2 linked regions of the Candidatus Kuenenia stuttgartiensis genome follow. The main gene of each other region encodes a partner of the protein of the gene in region 2 in a complex. Links are inferred from orthologs where the notes say so. Each region holds a gene or a part of one and is shown on either strand. Other genes may lie near its edges. The genes, in order: hisH and hisF.

What was found.
Region 1: the proteins of hisF (region 2) and hisH are in contact, whole or in part, in a crystal structure (PDB 6RU0), measured with the Thermotoga maritima proteins. The link is inferred for Candidatus Kuenenia stuttgartiensis from one-to-one orthologs. Residues at the interface, in WP_004080486.1 of Thermotoga maritima: Met1, Leu2, Ala3, Arg5, Ser40, Glu41, Asp45, Glu46, Ala70, Glu71, Ile73, Asp74, Ile75, Pro76, Phe77, Asp98, Lys99, Ser122, Gln123, Glu161, Thr195, Leu196, Asn247, Arg249, Glu251; in WP_004080484.1 of Thermotoga maritima: Asn15, Arg18, Arg22, Arg117, Leu118, Pro119, His120, Met121, Gly122, Trp123, Asn124, Asn134, Gly135, Tyr136, Tyr138, Val140, Tyr158, Glu180, Lys181, Ser182, Ser183, Lys184, Ile185.

Annotation. Positions count from the first base shown.
Region 1 is NZ_LT934425.1:2,808,694-2,826,194, reverse strand. The notes cover bases 9,045-11,997. They hold hisH (imidazole glycerol phosphate synthase subunit HisH), read right to left. Parts: upstream 10,857-11,997; coding sequence 10,233-10,856; downstream 9,045-10,232. Other genes in these bases: KSMBR1_RS13110 (prepilin peptidase), read right to left, coding at 11,794-11,997; KSMBR1_RS13115 (OmpA/MotB family protein), read right to left, coding at 10,867-11,514; hisA (1-(5-phosphoribosyl)-5-[(5-phosphoribosylamino)methylideneamino]imidazole-4-carboxamide isomerase), read right to left, coding at 9,370-10,101; KSMBR1_RS13130 (DNA methyltransferase), read right to left, coding at 9,045-9,265. Outside these bases: KSMBR1_RS13160 (LptF/LptG family permease), read left to right, coding at 302-1,897; KSMBR1_RS13150 (rhomboid family intramembrane serine protease), read left to right, coding at 2,268-3,134; dapB (4-hydroxy-tetrahydrodipicolinate reductase), read left to right, coding at 3,131-3,916; ATP-dependent chaperone ClpB, read left to right, coding at 4,148-6,742; KSMBR1_RS13135 (TdeIII family type II restriction endonuclease), read right to left, coding at 6,902-7,684; more of KSMBR1_RS13130, read right to left, coding at 7,685-9,044; more of KSMBR1_RS13110, read right to left, coding at 11,998-12,618; KSMBR1_RS13105 (IS4 family transposase), read left to right, coding at 13,042-13,641; KSMBR1_RS13095 (thioredoxin domain-containing protein), read right to left, coding at 14,651-16,048; KSMBR1_RS13090 (IS1634 family transposase), read right to left, coding at 16,186-17,501. UniProt on the Escherichia coli protein: IGPS catalyzes the conversion of PRFAR and glutamine to IGP, AICAR and glutamate. The HisH subunit catalyzes the hydrolysis of glutamine to glutamate and ammonia as part of the synthesis of IGP and AICAR.
Region 2 is NZ_LT934425.1:2,565,093-2,568,184, forward strand. What follows is about bases 150-3,092. They hold hisF (imidazole glycerol phosphate synthase subunit HisF), read right to left. Parts: upstream 2,032-3,092; coding sequence 1,267-2,031; downstream 150-1,266. Other genes in these bases: KSMBR1_RS11965 (zinc ribbon domain-containing protein), read left to right, coding at 150-694; KSMBR1_RS11980 (thiazole synthase), read right to left, coding at 2,134-2,895; thiS (sulfur carrier protein ThiS), read right to left, coding at 2,915-3,092. Also shown: more of KSMBR1_RS11965, read left to right, coding at 1-149.

The sequences.
Region 1 (17,501 bases), 250 kb from region 2 along the record:
TCTAACCTCAGATTAGCCGAAACGATATAGCGAAAACATAAAACAATTAAAATCGATTGAAAGCATTGCGATTGCTGATAAAATTAAAAAAAATGTAACACTTTAGTATTTTGAAGCTGGAAATAGTCATATGTAGTTCGGCGAGGTTCGTCGCATTGTCTTGAGTAAACCCTATTCACCATCGCACAACTCTTTTTGGTGCGACGAACCTCGTCGAACTACATTGTTGGAATTTTTCAAAATACTAAATTGTTACAAAAACAATCCATTTAGAACCGGCACAAGAATAGAAATACATAAAATGTTTGCTAATAATATATTACAACGCTACGTTATACGAGAATGGTTTCAAACATTCTGGCCTTCTTTTTTGTGCTTTGAAATCCTAATGTTCTTAGGGTTTGTAATTCAGATATTACACAAAGGGCTTGATATTATAGCCCTAAAAGCTCTCATCCCTCATATGTTTATCCAGGTGGCGCCTTATTCCATTCCTTCGGCACTGCTTACCGCCACTACCTTAACGTATGGAAGATTGAGCGCCGACAGAGAAATTATCGCCATACAAGCAAGCGGCATCCATTTACGGAAGATAATTACTCCGGTTTTGGTAATAGGCATTATTTTCAGTTTTTTTACGCTGGTGCTATCGGCGGAAATTTTGCCAAGATCCCTTTACCAGATAAAATTATTACAAGAAAGGGCGATAAACAATATCCTCGCCGGCAGATTAGCAACCTTCCAGAAAAAAGTACTCATGGAGCCGTATCAAATATACATTGGAAATGTAGTAGACAACATCAACAAAGACGTCACCGTTATTCAGTATGCGGATGATTATGTTACGGATATCATCTTTGCGGAAGAAGGCAGTATCGAGGTGAATAACGAAAAAAACACAATCTTCCTTACGCTGCGCAAGGGGGAATTTATCAAACCAAACTACAAAAAAGCCGAAGAGGTTCCGCGTTTAGGCGTGTTTACGGAGACCACATTTGAAATTCCCATGGGAAAAGACAAGGCCGACTTTTCCACCAAGCATATGACGATATTCCAGCTCTTTAAATACAACAATGAAATTGACAGGGAACTTGCAAACAGCAAAGAAATTCCCGACAATTTTGAAGAGGCACGGGTTGAAGCATCAAGAAAACTTGCTGAACACCAAAACCAGTTGCAGCAATTAAATAAAAAGCAAAAACACCTTGAATCCGAATTAAAAAAATCAAAACAAAATCTGGAACGGCAGAAATCAAAGATTGATGGACTGGCAAACGAGAGTAAACTGGCAAATAATTATATACTTGTCGCAACCGAAAATCTTATGCAGTTAAAAAGGGAAAATAAAGCCGGATATTACATCGCTGATGATATCGATTTAAAATTAATGGAAATAAAAGAGACTATAGAAAGAGAAAAACAGCGGATTAGCGTTATATCACAAAGAATGATTGAAACACGTGAGATACAAAATAGTGAAACAAATAACATAGCCACACTCACAAAATCGCTTGAAGAGACAGAAAAGAACATATCTGTTTTGTTGAGGAAAATTACAAGCTTTGAAAGCGACCTGACGTTAGCGTCAAAAAAGAAATTAAGACGCAAAAACGATATTTCCATACACAAAAGAATCTCACAGGCACTTTCGTGTTTAAGTTTTATTGTTATTGGCATTCCATTGGGCATTAAGTTGCGTAGCTCTCACCTTATAATAGGGTTTGGAGTAAGTTTTATGATTATCTTGTTTATCTATTACCCCCTGATGGTAACAGGTTCAGTACTTGCAGATGATACATTATTGCCCGTTGTGCCTGTTTTATGGGGTGCGAATGGCATACTTCTTATCGTTGGCATATGTATTTACCAAAAACTTTTTGCATATAATAAATCTTAACAGGCATAAGCCATCAAAGACCTGATTTAAACGTTTAGTACCTTATAAGTAATTTCTTTGCACTTTTTGGCAAAATATTTACTGGTGAAATCCGAAACAAATTCTAATGACGAAATGATTTGAAATTCTAAACAAACGCCTTTTTCGTATCTCGCATTTCGTGCTTCATATTGTTGTATGTTTTGGATTTGTTTCGTATTTCGTACTTCGAATTTCGTATTTTTTATATCGTGCTTTCCATGCAAGCAGATACGTTTTCAGACGTCTTTGGCATTGTCCTGTAACGGACATCAATTCTTGACTTTTTTCAGGATAGGGCTTACTATAATTTAATTAACTTCGTTTAACGTTTTATGAGAGATCGGGCGTAATGTATTACAGGAGAAACCCTTTCGGATTAAATATTGGCAGCAAATGGACCCGCCTGGTTATGATGCTAATCATCGCCAATGTCGGGGTGTTCATGTTCCAATTACTATTTTCCACGATAAGCCCCCAGTTACCCCCCCTTCCGGTTAACTCATTATCAGAGGCTCCAGCCCTGCCGTGGCATTATCCCGCTTCAGATAAATTCACAAAAATGTTCTGGCTCTATCCGCCGGACGCTATAGGGAATTTGTGGTTCTGGCAGTTTTTTTCGTATATGTTTTTGCATAGTACAACAGACCCTTGGCACTTGATCTTTAATATGCTGGTGCTCTGGATGTTTGGCAGCGAGGTCGAAAAGGTTCTCGGTCAAAAAAAATTTCTGACACTTTACTTTACCGCGGGAATCTTCGCGGGGATATGCTGTTGTATCTTTACGCCAAAAGTTCCTATTCTCGGGGCATCCGGTGCAATTTTCGCTATAGAAGTCGCCTTCGCGATGTATTTCCCCAATAGCATGGTTATTTTCTATTTCTTTCCTATCAGGGCAAAGTATCTGGTAATGATATTTGCCTCTATTACGGTATTTAATTGTATTACACCGAGGGGAGGCAATATTGCGCATTTTGCCCATCTGGGGGGACTTGTGTACGGGTTTTTGTTCGTACGGTACTCAAACCGTGTTGTTGATTATTTAAAACGATGCCAAATACTTCAACAGGAAAAAGAACTGAGAAAAGACATGGAGTTGCGTGAAAAGGTGGATGAAATCCTTGACAAGGTGAATCGTGAAGGGTTGCATAATTTAACATGGCGGGAAAGAAACATCCTCAAGACCGCCAGCAAAAAATACAAAAGGAACAAACATTGATTAAGATTGCGGTAAATGGCGCATGCGGCAGAATGGGAACAAGGATTTGTGCCCTTATCCTCGAAGATAAAGCATCTGATTTAACTGCGGCGCTGGAACACCCGGGGCATGTGTCCATTGGCAAAGACATTGGGCTGGTGGCCGGTTTTGGAGAATCAGGGCTGAAAATTTCAACTGCGATGGAAAATCCTACAGATGTGCTGATAGATTTTTCATCGCCTGAATCTGCCGTCAATATTGCGGAATGCTGCGCGAAAAAAAACGTTGCACTTGTAACTGGCACTACCGGACTAACCCCCCTGCATCATGAAAAATTGCTGGAAATATCAAAAAAAATCCCCTGCCTGATTTCGCCAAACATGAGCCTGGGGGTAAACGTAATGTTTTCGGTTGCCGCCCAAATGGCAAAAATGCTGGGCAAAGATTTTGACATTGAAATTATTGAAACACACCACAGACATAAAAAAGATTCCCCTAGCGGTACAGCGCTGAGACTGGCAGAAAAAATATGCGATGCAACCGGACTGGATAAAGAAAAAAACATTATCTATGGCCGCCAGGGGATCATCGGTGAACGCCCTTCAAACCAAATAGGCATACACGCAGTCAGGAGCGGAGACGTCATTGGCGACCATACGGTAGTTTTTGGCGGGCTTGGAGAACGATTAGAGATTACCCATAAGGCACACACAAGAGATACGTTTGCGCGGGGCGCAGTTTATACGGCAAAGATTATTGCAAAAAAACCCCCCGGCATGTACACCATGTCCGACGTGTTATAAAAGAATTGTCCACCATCTATAACCCTTTGTGAAAGCACGAAATACGAAACAAATTCTAAATTTCAATTTTTAAATATTCAAAACCCGGTTTTTTTCATTGTTATTTTGTATTTTAGAATTTGTTTCGCGCTTGTTTGGTTCCGGCTATGCCGTGTTAGGGAAGAAGGGTTGTACCATACGAATTCTTATTTAATAACATTATGTGAGAATTAACCTTTTGAAAGGAAGACTATGAGACTTGATAAGTTTACCATAAAAGCGCAGGAAGCCATACAGGAAGCTCAGGAATTAGCCGAATCAAAGAGGCAGCAGCAAATCCTTTCGGCGCACGTATTGGAGGTTTTATTGACGCAGGAGCAGGGCATCGTAGTTCCTCTCCTGCAAAAATTAGGTGTGGATGCAAATATTGTTCTTGATAAAACAATGGAGGCCGTTAACAAGCTTCCGCAAATAAGCGGCTCAGGAGCGCCGGGGCAGGCATATGTGAGTGCGGAACTGCGCGATATGATAAACTTTGCATGGGAAGAAGCCGGCAAGCTGAAGGACGAATACCTAAGCACCGAACATATGCTGCTGGCGCTGGCACGGCAAAAAAATACCTCCGCATGCAAAATATTAAACGAGGCAGGCATTGACCGGGAAAATATTCTCAAGGCTTTAAAAGAAATCCGGGGCAGCCAGAGAGTCACCGACCAGACTCCCGAAGACAAGTACCGTGCACTTGAACGATACAGTAAAGATCTGGTTGCTCTGGCACAAAGAGGAAAGCTTGACCCCGTTATTGGCCGTGATGACGAAATTCGCAGGGTAATACAGGTATTGTCACGAAGGACAAAAAATAATCCCGTTCTCATCGGCGAGCCAGGCGTGGGAAAAACCGCTATCGTCGAAGGGCTTGCCCAGCGCATTGTAAACGGAGATATCCCTGAAAGCTTAAAAAACAAACGGGTAATGTCGCTCGATATGGGTGCGCTTATTGCCGGCGCAAAATACCGTGGGGAGTTTGAAGACCGTCTTAAGGCGGTTCTTAAAGAGATAAGCGAGAAGGAAGGGCAGATAATACTTTTCATCGATGAATTGCACACCGTGGTTGGGGCAGGAGCCGCAGAAGGGGCAATGGACGCTTCCAACCTCCTAAAACCGGCATTGGCGCGTGGAGAACTGCGTTGCGTGGGCGCCACCACTCTTGATGAATACAGAAAATACATTGAAAAAGACGCCGCCCTGGAACGACGGTTCCAGCAAGTATATGTGAGAGAACCTACCGTTGAAGACACTATCGCAATCCTGCGCGGACTAAAAGAACGATACGAAGTGCATCACGGAGTGCGCATAACAGACTCAGCGATTATTGCTGCAGCGACCCTTTCCAGCCGGTACATATCGGACAGGTTTCTGCCCGACAAGGCAATAGATCTTATCGATGAAGCTGCGTCAAAATTAAGGATAGAAATCGACAGCATGCCTGTTGAGCTTGATGAGATAGAGCGTAAGATCCTGCAATTGGAAATAGAAAAAGAGGCTTTAAAAAAAGAAAAAGACGAAGCTTCTAAACAACGCATAGAGAAAATTGAAAGACAATTATCCGACCTGAAAGAAGAATCCAGGGCTTTCCGGGCACACTGGGAAAACGAAAAGAAGGTTATCAAGGAAATACAGGACATTAACGCAAAGATTGACCAGGCGCGCATTGAGGAGCAAGCAGCCCAAAGGGAGGGAAATTTAGAAAAGGTTGCTGAGATACGCTATGGACGTATTATTGAATGTGAAAGAAAATTAAAGGAAAAGCACCTTGAATTACAGGAACTGCAAAAATCCAAATCCCTCCTGAATGAGGAGGTGGGTGAGGATGACATTGCCATGGTAGTCGCCAAATGGACTGGAATTCCCGTATCACGTATGCTGGAAAGTGAAAAGGAAAAACTATTAAAGATGGAAGAAAGACTGAAAGAGAGGGTAGTTGGTCAGGAAGAGGCAATTTCCGCCGTGTCAAACGGCATCCGGCGTGCACGCGCCGGACTCCAGGATCCGAACCGGCCTATCGGTACCTTCCTGTTTCTTGGTCCTACCGGAGTTGGGAAAACGGAGCTTTGCAAGGCGCTGGCGGCCTTTTTGTTTGATAACGAAGATGCAATGGTTCGTATCGACATGTCTGAATTCATGGAACAACACTCGGTTGCACGGCTTATAGGCGCCCCACCTGGTTATGTGGGATACGAAGAAGGCGGAAGACTCACTGAGGCTATAAGAAGAAGACCCTATGCAGTGGTGCTATTCGATGAAATTGAAAAGGCACACCGGGATGTATTTAACGTCTTGCTTCAGGTTTTTGATGACGGACGGCTTACTGACGGACACGGCAGAACCGTTGATTTTAAGAATACCATTATTGTAATGACCTCAAACATCGCAAGCCAGTGGATACAGGATTTAACCGGCCCTGAAAATGAAGAAGAACTGAAAAGAGAGGTAAAACAGGCGCTGAAGGAGACCTTCCGCCCTGAATTCCTTAACCGTATCGATGAAACAATTGTCTTTCACAGTCTCTCCAAAGAACTAATCAAACAGATTGCCGACATACAATTGAACGACCTTCGAAAGCGCCTCGCCAGAAACAACCTTAAACTTACCGTTACAGACCGGGTAAAAGAGACTTTGATTGAAGAAGGGTATGACCCGCATTTTGGCGCACGGCCTTTAAAGCGCACCATCCAGCAGCTCATCGAAAACCCGCTTTCTATGGAAATTTTGGGAGGGAAATTCCCAGACGGCTCGGAAATCATGGTAGATATGCAGGATGGGAAGGCTGTTTTTACAAATAAATGATTTGTCCTGCTGGAAAGATTGCAAATTCTTAATCAAATTTCTACCCGGAATAGTTGAACTGTTTGGTTTGGTTTGGTTTGGTTTCGTACCTCAACCCCAATCTACCGAAATACCAAACTGCTTGTTCACAAACAGGAGCTTTGGAACAAGCAGATGAAATTAGTAGGAATCTAATTTATCTTTTGCAACTTGTTTGAACTTTTCCTGAAGTTTTGCTTTAAATTGTTTACCAACTTTATCAAATACGTCAAGTAATTCCTGAAAAGTCTTATTACCTCCCAATAAGTTCCAATATTCTTCTCCAATAAGAAAGTCGTTTGGGTGGTCCATCATACCGACTTCTGTAAATCTTGAATATGGTTCCGGATAGTAAGGGTTGTAAGGAAAAGCTAGAAATACCTTTATAGGTTTCCTTTTTCTTGCGACCCATTCTAGCAATTTTGTTTTGCTCTTTTCAAAAACGTCAATGTTTGGTTTTACCGTTTTTATTTCAAAGTAACATTCATCGTTTCCCCTTCGCATATAGAAATCTGCAATGTTACCTGACTTTTGAAATTGTCCACCTGAAGAGGGGGTTGCAATTATCTCTGAAATTTCCTTTTTAATGTCGGCGGTTCTATTGCCATTCCTCAATTCTGTAATAATTTTATTAATAACAGACTTTTGTTGTCTTGAAATTGCACCACCAATTCCGTAGCTTTTGAAACATTCATCACTTGTCTCGCTGGCAATAATCAATGAAACGTCCTCATAGATAGACATTCCAAGGGTTGTTGCAAGTGAATGAATAAAAGAATATGCAGCAATCTTTTCATTGTCCTGGATTAACCTTGCAAGAAATGGCATTGATGTCGTTTCTCTGCCATACTTTTTTAGCTTACCCTCTATTTTTTGAGACAATAATTCACTGATTCTGTCTTTCTGATTTTTTGATAATGCCATTCAATATTTTGATTTAAGGTGAAAAATAATCTCCGAGTAAGCTCCCTTATCTTTCTCGGTTCTGTTTAATACGGGTCTTTTGTATTGATTGACAATTTGCATTCCTGCTTTTTCTCCAATCGTAGGATAAAGGTTACTCCTGTCGTTTGCGACAAGGAAAACGTCGTAACCCTCCACCATGAATCTTTTACAGTTATTTAGCACATCAGCGATTCCTTGAACATAGGATTCTCTTGCTTCTTTGCCTTTGCCTTTGAAAAGCGGGCCGATTTCTAATTCATCTTTTCGCTTAAATCCAAACAAATCGTAAGCGTAAGCATGTTGTTCATGGTAGTCAATCAGCCCTACATAAGGAGGTGAAGAAAAGATACCTTTGATTTTTTTCTTCAGGGCTAATTCTGCAAAAGCAGTATTTTTCTTTTGTAGTTCTTCAAATATGTTGATAGTCTTGCTATCTCCGGTCAGGCAAACTTGGAAAGTTTGTGTTCTCAGCTTGTCAAACTGGGCGATCCGTTTAACGGTATCCCGGGTATATGTTTCCCACCATTTTAAGATGGAGAAAAGCGGTTTACATATTTTGCCGTGTTTCGCACAATAATAAGTAGCTGACACTGGTTCGATAAGAGTCGCAAGGTCCGCATGGGTAGTTGCTCTGCAACTTCGAATTGTCCGGCTTAGAATTACACTGATAATTTTCTTGGTGTCAATGTTTTTGATTTTCTTAATTTCATTGAATACGAATTCAATTTCTTCCCGGATATGCTGAGAATACCATTTGCCAAGAAACGTGTCGGATTTTTCCTGGCGGAGTTTCAGCTCGTATTGTTTAAGAAGTTTGTTGTAAACAGGCAAAAACTCTTTTTCTTTTTCTGCTCCATATTGTACTTCGTCAATCTCGCCTTGTCTTAAACGGTATTTATATTCAGGAATAGGGAAATATTTGTTGTTGTATTCATAAAGTGCTTGTAACAGTTTTTCTTCAAACTCCAAAGTCTGTGAATTAAAAAGGAATTCTTTTAATGCTTTTGTGATGCGGTTAATTTCTGTTTGGACATTAATCAAGTTATATTTGGTCACTTTACAATTTGCAATAAGAGCATTGAATACTGAAACATCAATACCAAGTGCATGCATTCCAAGTTCGCAACATTGAACCATTGTAGTGCCGCTACCGGAAAAAGGGTCTAGAATAATGTCACCTTTTTTAAAATATATCTCTGTTTTGAAATTGTCGGTGTGGTCGTCAAGAAAATACTCTACAAGTTGAGGAATGAATTTGCCCTTGTAAGGATGAAGCCGGTGAACATGCTTGGTTGTTTCTGCTTCTTTGTATTGGTCAAATGATAAAGCCCAATTTAAGTCGTTACCGAGTTGGTCTTTCCAGGAGACTTCTCGTTTGCCATTGAAAGATTTGTAGTAATTTATTAAGTCCTGTCTGGAAACCTGTACCGTTCCATTGTCTCCAATCTTTTTAATCCTTCCGTATTGTATTAAGTAAGAAATATTTGAAGTCGTTACATTTTTTTTCAGGTAGTTTGTCGCCCATTCACTGGCTTCTTTAATTGTCAAAATGTCTTGCATTTTTGTTTTATCTTATTTTAGCAAACGGTTTGCGGTATTTACCGAACGGTTGGGTTTCGTACTTTAACCCCGGCTTACAGGATGAATTGAAGTTCAGTGGCGTATTATTTATTCAGGCAAATCGAATCGCACAATTGCTTCGCCTCTGAGAATTTAATGTGTCCCGTGTAGAGCGCCTTTCCCACAATCATACCCTCTACTGGCAATTGACAGATGTATTCAATATCTTTGAGCGAGGATATTCCTCCGGAAGCAATTACCGGGGTTTTTATAGAGGATAAAAGTTCCTTCAGGCTTTCAATGTTTGGTCCCTGAAGCATTCCATCTTTTGAAATGTCAGTAAAAATAATCGCGCATGGCGAGAATTTCTCCATCTCTCGTGCGAAATCTATGGCAGTTTTTTCACTGAGAGACGTCCATCCATGCACGGCAACTTTGCCGTTTTTCGCGTCAATGCCAACCGCGACACGCCCGGGAAATAGGGAACAAAGTTCTTCAACCCATGATGGGGAATCGATGGCCTTTGTTCCTATTATTACCCTTTCCACACCGAGGCCTAGCACGGATTTTACTGATTCAGTGGTCCTTAAACCGCCGCCGAATTCGATGGGAATGTTTATGTTGTTGACAATCTGTTCTACGATAGAAAGATTTTTAGGCAGCCCGTCAAATGCCCCGTCAAGGTCAACCACATGCAGATACTGTGCACCCTGATCTTCCCATGATTTCGCCATATCCACGGGGTCATCGGAAAAGACGGTTTCTTCGTCTTTTTTCCCCTGGGTTAATCGCACACATTTCCCGCCTTTTAAGTCGATTGCCGGAAAAATAATCATAGGATAAGGTCAGATGTTTAAAGGTTAAAAAACACAAACAAACCCATACAGGGTTGTGTAGGGGCGAAGCATTTGCCAGCTTGGGTATGAACGCATTTATGACAGTTTATGGTAAATGCTTCACCCCTACACTATAAATTCCCAAAGTTTTCAAGTATGGCAAGGCCGTATTTTTGACTTTTTTCAGGATGAAATTGCGTGGCAAAAATGTTTTTGTGCCATATCATTGAAGTAAATCGCACACCATATTCCGTTTCCGTAGCAACAACATTTTTATCTTCAGGGCATACATAGTACGAGTGCACAAAATACATATACGAGTTACAAGGAACGTTTTTCAGGAGGGGATTATCCTGCCTGACAATATCAATCTGATTCCAGCCCATGTGGGGAATTTTTAATTTTTCATTTGTTTGCCTGCCGGAAAAATCAAATCGAATTACCTTGCCCGGGATAATGTCCAGCCCCATGTGCTCACCATCTTCACAACTTCGTGAAAACAACAACTGAAGACCGAGGCATATGCCCAGAAATGGTTTCCCGCGCCGGACAAAGTCAATGATGGGTTCTATTAATCCTCTCTTCTGTAATCCGATCATGGCATCCTTGAAGGCGCCTACCCCTGGCAGCACCAGCTTGTCAGTATGTTTGATATCGTTTGGATTGTCGCTTACCTTGACTTCAAAACCAAACCGTTCGAACCCTTTCTCTACGCTGCGAAGGTTCCCCATCCCATAATCGACAACGGTAATCATGCAGTGCGTTTCAGCCACCCCCGCTAATAATAACAAACTCTACACGGCGGTTTTGCGCCTTGCCTGCCTTTGTTTTATTGTCCGAAATGGGCTGAAATTGCCCAAACCCGGCAACATATACCCTTGTGGGAGAAATGCCGCATTCATCTACCAAATAATGCAAAACAGAGTTTGCCCTTGCGGTTGAAAGTTCCCAGTTTGAAGGGTATTTATCTTTTTGCTTTTGAATAGGATCACTATCCGTATGCCCTTCTATCCTTACCATTTCATTTGAAATATCGGTTTTCAATATTCCGGCTATTTTTTTCAAAGTCGCCTTTGACTGTTCACGTAATTTCGTTTGTCCAGGATCAAAGAGTATTGAGTCTGGCAATACAATAGAAACAGAGCCGTCCTTTATTTTTGTGATTGCTCCTGTGCCTGCCAGCTTTGACTCAAGATCCCGTCTCGAATTTTCAAGCCTGTTGAGTTCGCTTTCGTACCTGCTTGCCGTCGCCGAAAGGTTCGCGTTTTCCTGCTGCAGACTGGCAAGGCTCTGGCTCAACTGCTGATTTTCAACGCGTAATTGCTTAAGCTCGCCACACCCTGTTCCCACCGCAAACATTCCGAACATTCCCAAAAGACAAATACCCCGCATCAATCCAACCTTTTTTAACATATTCTTTTTTTCCTTTCACGAGCAATGCCACTAGAAATTAAGGGATACAGAAAACCGCAAAGCAGTTTCTCATTATAAAAATACATTCTTTTTGGTAACACTGTAGTTTTTTGAAAAATTCCAATAATAGTGATGTTTGCCGTATAGTGTAGGGGCGAAGCATTTGCTATAAATTGTCATAAATAAGTTCATACCCAAACTGGCAAATGCTTAACCCCTACTTTTCAAAAATCAGATTTGTTTGACTATAGGTGCTTTGACAGGATAAATACCGCATTTTTAGGCAGGAAAACCATTTAAAAAAACACGGAATACCAGTATATATAAATTGATTTGCCCTATAAAATAATCCTGAAAACAGATGCATACCAAAGCAGCTATCGATAAAAACGGCCCGTAAGGGATCAAATGGCTTTTTTTAAACACAAATACGGGGATTGCCATCAGAAGTCCGAAAAATGGCGCAACAAAAAATACCGCCACCGCCAGCTTCCAGCCGACAACAGCGCCAATCATACCCATAAGTTTTACATCGCCAAAACCCATGGCATCTTTTTTAAAAAGAAGTTTTCCCATCACACCGCATAGGAAAATGAGTCCGCCTCCGGTAAAAATACCGATGAGCGAGGCAATAAACGAGTCTAGCCGGTGTATGTCAATAAAGGTAAATCTTCTCAATGTATTCTGTGCATGATGCAGATCCGGACATACAATACTTAAAACAACAAAGACCGGAATACCGATAAAGGTGATTTCGTTGGGAATTATGCGTAATTCAAGATCAACAAAGGCAGATATTATCAGCGCACAACAAAGAGCCAGATATCCAAAAAGCACACAGAAAGATTCACTTCGGCATACAATAAAAATATAATACAGTTGTAAAAAAGCACAACCTGTCAGCAATTCTACGAGCGGATAACGTATTGATAACCTGTTTCCGCATGCCCGGCAACGCCCAAGCAGAAACATATAACTAATAACAGGAATATTATCAAACCAATTGATAGACACCTTGCAGTGCGGGCAAAATGAGCGGGGATGTATCAAGGATTTATTCTTCGGGATTCGATAGATACAGACATTGAGAAAACTCCCTACCACTAATCCCGCAACAAAAAATACAAGGTAGAACCACGGATGAGAAACATCCGGTATATTTTTCTGGATAGTAATACTTCCTTTTTATTAAACGGTAGCCCTTCAAAATACGTAAAGAAAATGTTCACAACTGTATATCATAACATGTTGGTGAATGCAAGTTAAAAGCATTCTACGCCACGGCAACGCCAAAGTCATAATAAACGAATATAAATTAGGTTGGGTTATAAAAGACAAAAACCCAACAACATTCACTTTTACCCACCCCTTACCCCTTATGTTTATACACATCTTTTTCGTTTCCTTAGAGTCATTGTGGCGAGGGAGAAGATATATTAAGAAATTTAGCTGGGTACAGAAACACTGAATAATTATAATTATCTTTTTGAGTAAATACAAACTGCATTACAAGGAGATGATGGATGAATAAAGGAATACCAGAGCGATTATGCGGAAGGTCGTTTACCCACGACGCCCTTCAGTGAAGAGATCAATCCTCCCGGAGGAGAAGAGCCGATCGCCTGGTTGCTGCTCACCAGCCTCCCCGCAGACACCTTCAGGCAAGCGTGTCTCGTGGTGGAATGTTACCTTTGCCGATGGCAGATAGAGATATATTTTAAAGTATTAAAGAGCGGTTGCAAGATAGAAGAGCGCCAATTGGAGACAGCGGAGCGTATCAAGCCGTGTATTGCTCTTTATATGATAGTAGCATGGCGGGTATTGTTTGTTACCATGTTTGGAAGGGAATGCCCGGATTTGCCGTGTACAGCACTTTTAGAGGATGATGAATGGAAACCCGTGTATATGATTGCCAAAAATGAAGCTCCACCCGAAACCCCGCCATCGCCCGGAGACTTTACCGTAATGGTATCAAGTCTGGGAGGATACTTAAATCGCAAATGCGATGGCTCACCAGGCCAAAAAACCATGTGGGTTGGCCTGCAACGAATGGTAGACTTCACATTGGCCTGGAAAGCCTTTGGGCCTGTGCAACCGAAAACACGGAATGGAAAAAGATGTGTATAAACATAAGCCCTTACCCCTTCCATGAGGGGAATTTGATAAGTACTAAACAGAATACGTAGCGCGGGAGGTTTATCCCCCGCACAAGCCTACCACAAGGGATCAGCGCTACATTTTCAAAAAACTAAGATATGCCGGAGCATCCTTGCTCCTGATGCATTAATACGGTATATCGTTATTGTAGGAATTTTTCAAAAAGCTAAAGTGTTACACAAATTCGCATTTCGAAATGCCCAAAGGCTGCGCGATGCATTACAGGAATTGGAGGGACACTTCCCATATTTTTGACATGCACTTTAAGGTGTGATATTTTCCTCTGTATGCCAAAAAAATAGCGAGAGTATGCGCTGTGAATTATCCGCACCATATCACTCAACGTGGAAACAATCAGGGAGACGTCTTTTTTGACGATGAAGACAAGGCGTTTTATCTAAAAACTCTCAGTGTCTATAGCAAAAAACGGGGGTTGGATATTTGGGCATACTGTTGGGAGCATTCCTGATTTTTTGTAACAGTTTAGATTTTTGAAAAACAAAAATGCTCGTTCTCAAGCTCCGGCTTGGGAACGTAATTGTGTTGGAAGCTCTAGCTTCCATTTAGCCGGCAAGCGAAGCTTCATGTATTATTCGATTCAAAAGAGGTTCCCAAATATCTTGGGTAACATACTGAAAAGCCTCCAAGCTGACATAATGGGTTCATTCCCTTTTCCATTCGAAGCTGGAGCTTCCAACACAATTACGTTCCCAAGCCGGAGCTTGGGAACGAGCGGTTTTTTTCATAGGACTAAAGTATTACAATTCTTTGTAAAAAAACAAAATGTGTGAAGATATACAAAAAATCGGGAATGCACCCCATACTGTCTTATGACAGACCACGTCCATATACTTGTGACGCCTGAACAAGAAGAATCCCTTGCCAGAAGGATAGGCGGGACAAATCCGGTATACACATAATACATAAACCGCAAATATAAAAGAAGCGGCGGGCTATAATGAAATACGGGAAGTGTTCCCTATTCTTTGAGCAGTTTAAGCATTTCTTTCGTATCTGTCACAGGCATCTTACATGTGTAATCACGGCAGATATAAGCGGTAGCTTTGCCGTCTATGCCTGATTGATGCTCTGTGAATTTGGCGATTCTGGTGATCTCCGGGGTTTCTTCATCTGTCGGTCTTAAGAGTACGATCTTATTGGGTATAAAATGTCTTCTGAGAGTATTAAGCATGTCCCTGGTGTCCACTGCGCGCGGGTTGCCTGCTATGATAATCTCATAAGCAGGGCCTATTCCGAAACTAAGCCCTATCATCATCTGTGTGTAACCGGCAGGCATTTTTTTCACCTCCGTGGAAAAGGCGAGCATTGTTTTATTTGCCTTCTCTTCAAGCTCAGGGTCTGCGGTGATTCTCGCAAGCCTGAATAAGTTCAGGGCCGCTACTGAATTCCCGGATGGTATGGCGCCGTCGTAGACTTCTTTCTGCCGAACGATAAGGTCCTCTGCATCATCCGCAGTAAAATAAAAACCACCGTTTTGATTATCCCAGAAATGTTTTATCATGTCACTGTTCAGGTCCAGCGCTGTCCGGAGATAATTTACATTGAAGTTTGTTTCATAGAGTTCAAGTAGTCCCCATATAAAGAAGGCGTAATCATCTGCAAAGGCCGGTATGCCTGCCTGGCCGCCACGGTAACGGTGCAGCAATCTTCCATCCTGCCTGCGCATGTCCGAAAGAATAAAGTCTGCCGCACGTTTTGCCGCAGCCAAATATTCCGGCGCATCAAATGCCTGCGCCCCTTTTGCCAGGGCAGCTATCATTAGCCCGTTCCAGTCTGTCAATATTTTATCATCCTTGTGCGGACGAATTCTTTTACTGCGCACAGCAAACAATTTCCTTCTGGCAGTTTCGACACGTTCTTTGAGTTCATCCAATGATGTCTTATTCTCTAAGGCTATTTCTGCAAGGCTTTTTTTCAGATGCAGGATGTTGTCTCCCGTATTCCTGCCGGCTATTTCATCTTTGAAATTACCTGCCTTTTCGATGTTAAATACATTGATAATCAGGTTTGCATCATCTTCTTTGAGGGCATGGCGAATCTCCTCTTCTGTCCAGACATAAAACTTCCCCTCCTTACCCTCGCTGTCAGCATCCTCGGCAGAGCAGAATCCTCCTTTCGGGTCTGTCATGTCACGCATAACGTATGCAAATATCTCTTTTGCGGTCTCACCGAATTCTTTCCTCCCCGTTGCCAGATATGCCTCTGTATATGCCATTGCCAGCATTGCCTGATCATAAAGCATTTTTTCAAAATGGGGGACGAGCCATTCGGGGTCAGTAGAATATCGATGAAAACCATATCCGATGTGGTCGTATATGCCGCCTTTCCGCATGGAATGGAGGGTTTTGACCACCATCCTAAGGGCATTCCCTTCGCCCGTACTCTTCCAGTAGCGCAGTAAGAAGAGAAGGTTTTGGGGGCTAGCGTGAGTTTATCACAAAATAAGGCATGAAGCAACGTAACATAAATACAGTCAATGCGTTAAGCACAACATCAATTGTATACACTGAGTCCTTGAAGTTTCAGCCGATGTTTGTGGAAATCCATAATGCCTAACGCATTCATCAACAGAGATTCCTTGTCGGACATTTCTTCCAATTTGTAGGTAGCCTTAACTCTCCCTCTGGCCTTTGTTTCTTCAAGCATAGCAGAAAGCCTTATATTATTAAGGGTGTCTAACAGGGTATCTAACGTTCCACTAAATTGTGCGTGCGCTTTTGCCTGATACCACACAATCGCCGCCATTAGGTATCCGAGGACGCAAATAAAAAAATGCACCCTGATTTTCTGATCCGTCCAGTGAAATTGCGGTTTTAAAGCAAGGTGATAGGGGTTCTTGAGATTTCTAAAGGCATGTTCAATTTTTGATTGCCCATAGTAGGCTTTTATAATGTCCGCGGTATCCCAATCGTGATGGTCTGTCATAAGAATCCTGAACCCCAGTTCCCCTTCTATTTCTTCGAGCTTTTTCTGGTCGATTGAAAAATTCAATTGAAACTTGCCTTCAGATACCTCTTTTAACGACCAATCGATAACATCCTTCGCAAATTGACATTTCACTACACTTCTTATCGTATCCTCCAGACCCTCTTTGTCCCGCATCTTTCCCTTTGGATTACACAGATGCTGCTGTAAGAGCTTTAACTGATGTTCTGCCTTTTCCAGAGACTGAGACATTCCCCTTAATTGCCCAACCTTTAATTTCTCGGAAATAAATACGACAACGGTTCTTTCCTGCCCCCAAATAACCCGTTTGTCATGGTACACCTGTATCTTACTGCCGTCAACGTCATATTCCCTGAAATTACACATGGCATCCCCTACCAACTGCTTGTGATGATACGGTGTAAGCGCTCCAACGTAATGCAATGCCAATCTCTCTACAATAGCCATATTGTCCATGGAATTGTTTCCACGATCAAAAACAATAGTGTGCTTTTTGCTGTCGAAACCTAATCCGGTCATCCTGTCTTTTATCGTCTCAAGAACCGCGCTGAACACCTTTGCATCCGCCATGTTCCCCTGATAGGTATGGTGAAACAACGGTATCATGTCGTTACGTGTAACGACCATCGCCAACCCGACCTGCCTGAGATCGTATCGCTTTTGTTTGTTTTTCCCCCGCCGGGCAATAGTGCATCGCAGATTAGTTGTGTCGATATACGTGAAAAAATTGGTTGTATCAAAAAACAGTGTGTCGCTTTGAAGGTTGTATGTTTTAAATGTCTTTTCAATTAATTCGCGCTCGATTTCTGCAATGGATTCTTCAGGAAGTGCATCCATCAAATCCCAGAAATGCTGACTGTCTA
Region 2 (3,092 bases):
ATCAATAGATAGCAAGCTGAAAAGGTTGGAAGGCGATAAGCTATACAGAGCCCATGATATAGAGAAAAAGAAGGGCGAAATTAAAAAAAAGAGGGACGAGCTGGCAGATATTGTGCGGGATATAAAGAATTATCAAAAGAACATTGGCATGAAAGAACTCGAACTGAAAACGAAAGAGGGAGAAATTGATAAATTAAACGTACAGATGAATCAGGCAAAAACGAATAAAGAATTCAGTGCGTTTAAGACGGAGATCGGGGGGAAGGAAGCGGATAAATCTCTCATAGAAGACGCCATACTTGGAATGATAACAAAGCTTGAGGAAATGCAGCAACGGCAAAGCACGTTTGAAAAAGAAATTGAGCATGAAGAAGTTCTTTTAATAGAACTTCAAAAGAAGGTAGAAACTGATATGAAAGCAATGGATGCAGAAATTGTAGCGCTCAAAGAAAAACGGAATAAATTCGCAGCGCTCCTCGATAATAATACATTGCAACAATATGACAGATTGACAAACAATAAGGACGGCATTGCTGTAGTGGGTGTCGTAAATAAGGTATGCCAGAGTTGTTTCATGTCCGTTACCTCTCAAACAATCAACCTGCTTATGTCGAATAAAGATATCACGTACTGCCACAGTTGCGGCCGCATTTTATATTTGGATGACGGCAGCAATGATCGGGAAGAATTATAAAAAAGTATAAAAGTAGACGAGGTGATCGCCGGTTATAATGAATCTTCGGATTTATTATTGGACGGGAGGAAAGTCCGAGCTCCATAGGGCGCAGTGCTCCGTAACGCGGAGTCCCGGCGACGGGAAGGAAAGTGCAACAGAAAATATACCGTCTCATCTTTTTTTCGATGGGATAAGGGTGAAATGGCGGGGCCGAAAGGCTTAATGTAAGAGCCCACCGCTCCGGCGGCGACGTTGGAGGCATGGCAAACCCCACTGGGAGAAAGGCCAAATAGGGAGGGATGAAGCTGCCCGCTTCGCTATACCTTCGGGTAGGCCGTTAGATCTCGCTGGCAACAACGAGGCTAGATGAATGATCACCCACGACAAGACTCGGCTTATTGTCTACTTTTACCAATAAATCCCCTGCGGCGTGAAACTGCCGCAGGGGATTTATATTGTTGTGATGTAAAAACCTCTTTTTTGCATATCCTTACCAACATTTTTCATATTCTGGCAAGGTATGTTGATGTATTCAAAATGTTCATGGGTTTATTTTTATAGATGCATGTATACCACCGATGTTTATGTTGTCATCCTCTCCTTATTGCGATATTCTTTCCGATTAAATACTCTTTTACTTCCCGCATAGAAATTTCTCTGTAATGAAATATCGATGCCGCCAGGGCAGCATCCGCCTTTCCCACGGTGAAGACATCATAAAAATGTTCTCGTTTTCCGGCGCCACCAGATGCAATAATCGGTATGTTTACTGATTCCGAGATCGTTTTGTTCAACTCAATGCCGTATCCGTCTTTCGTACCGTCATGATCCATACTGGTAAGAAGTATCTCTCCCGCACCCCTCTCCTCCATTTCAATTGCCCAGCGAACGGCATCTAATCCGGTTGGCGTTCTGCCGCCATTGATATATACCTCCCATTTTACGTTATTTGGTACCTGCTTAACGTCTATGGCAACCACGATGCACTGCCTTCCAAATCTTCTGGAAGCTTCCGTGACAAATTCAGGATTTTTTACCGCAGCGGTGTTAATTGAAACCTTGTCAGCGCCTGCATTTAATAACCGGCGAATATCCTCAATGTTTCTAATCCCTCCCCCTACAGTAAAGGGAATAAATACCTGTTCTGCCGTCTTTCGGACAACATCCAGAATAATATCCCTTTTCTCATGAGACGCAGTAATGTCAAGAAAGGTTAATTCGTCAGCGCCTTCTTTATCATATAAAGAGGCTATTTCTACCGGGTCGCCTGCATCCTTCAGGTTTACAAAATTTGTTCCTTTCACGACACGCCCGTCTTTGACGTCAAGGCAAGGTATGATTCTTTTCGCAAGCATATTTATTTAATTGTCCCTATTCATAATAGGAAGGGAAGTAGTAATTGTTTTTTGAGGGTTAACAATGTTGGAGCACATGAAAATGATCTGACGGGAAAAAGATTAAAAATCCTTTTCTGGACTGCTTGCATTTGCGTAAAGTTTTTTAGGGATACGGCCGGCAAGATAGGCAAAACGACCCGCTTCGCAGGCCAATTTCATGGCTATTGCCATCTTCACAGGATCTTTTGCATGGGCAATGCCTGTATTCAACAGCACGCCTTCACAGCCAAGCTCCATCGCCATTGCAACATCTGATGCAGTACCAACACCTGCGTCAACAATGATGGGGATTTTGGCGGATTCAAGAATAATCCTTATATTGTTTCTGTTAAGGATGCCCTGTCCTGACCCAATAGGAGAACCTGCAGGCATAACGCAGGTAGCTCCGGCATCTTCCAGTTTTTTCGCAACAATAGGATCGTCAGAAGTGTATACCAGTACGGTAAAACCTTCATTGACCAATACCTTTGTTGCTTTCAGTGTATCTATAGGATCAGGCAAAAGCGTTCTCTCGTCGCCGAGAACTTCCAGCTTAATCATGTCGGATAGCCCTGTTTCACGGGCAAGGTGTGCAACCCTGATTGCTTCATCGGCAGAATAACATCCTGCCGTGTTGGGCAAAATTGTGTATTTATTTGTATCAATGTAATCAAACAGGGATTCCGATTCGTTGATTTTTGCTCTTCTGACAGCAACTGTAATCACTTCAGCGCCGCTAGCCTCTAAAGCCTTTGCCATTATATCAAGAGTGGGGTATTTCCCAGTGCCAACGAAAAGCCTGGATGTAAATTTACGACTGCCGATCGTTAACCTTTTATCCATGTTCCCTCTTTTTTTTGTATTAACCGCCGCCTACAAAAGTAACCACTTCCAGCACATCTGTATCTTTTACTATTCGGGAAGAATGCTCCTTGCGCGGGATAATTTGTGCATTTAACTCTACCGCAGTGCGATGCTTATCAATAGTATACAACTCCAGCAGTTTTTCGATAGTAGTCCCCGCAGGACATTCTTTTATT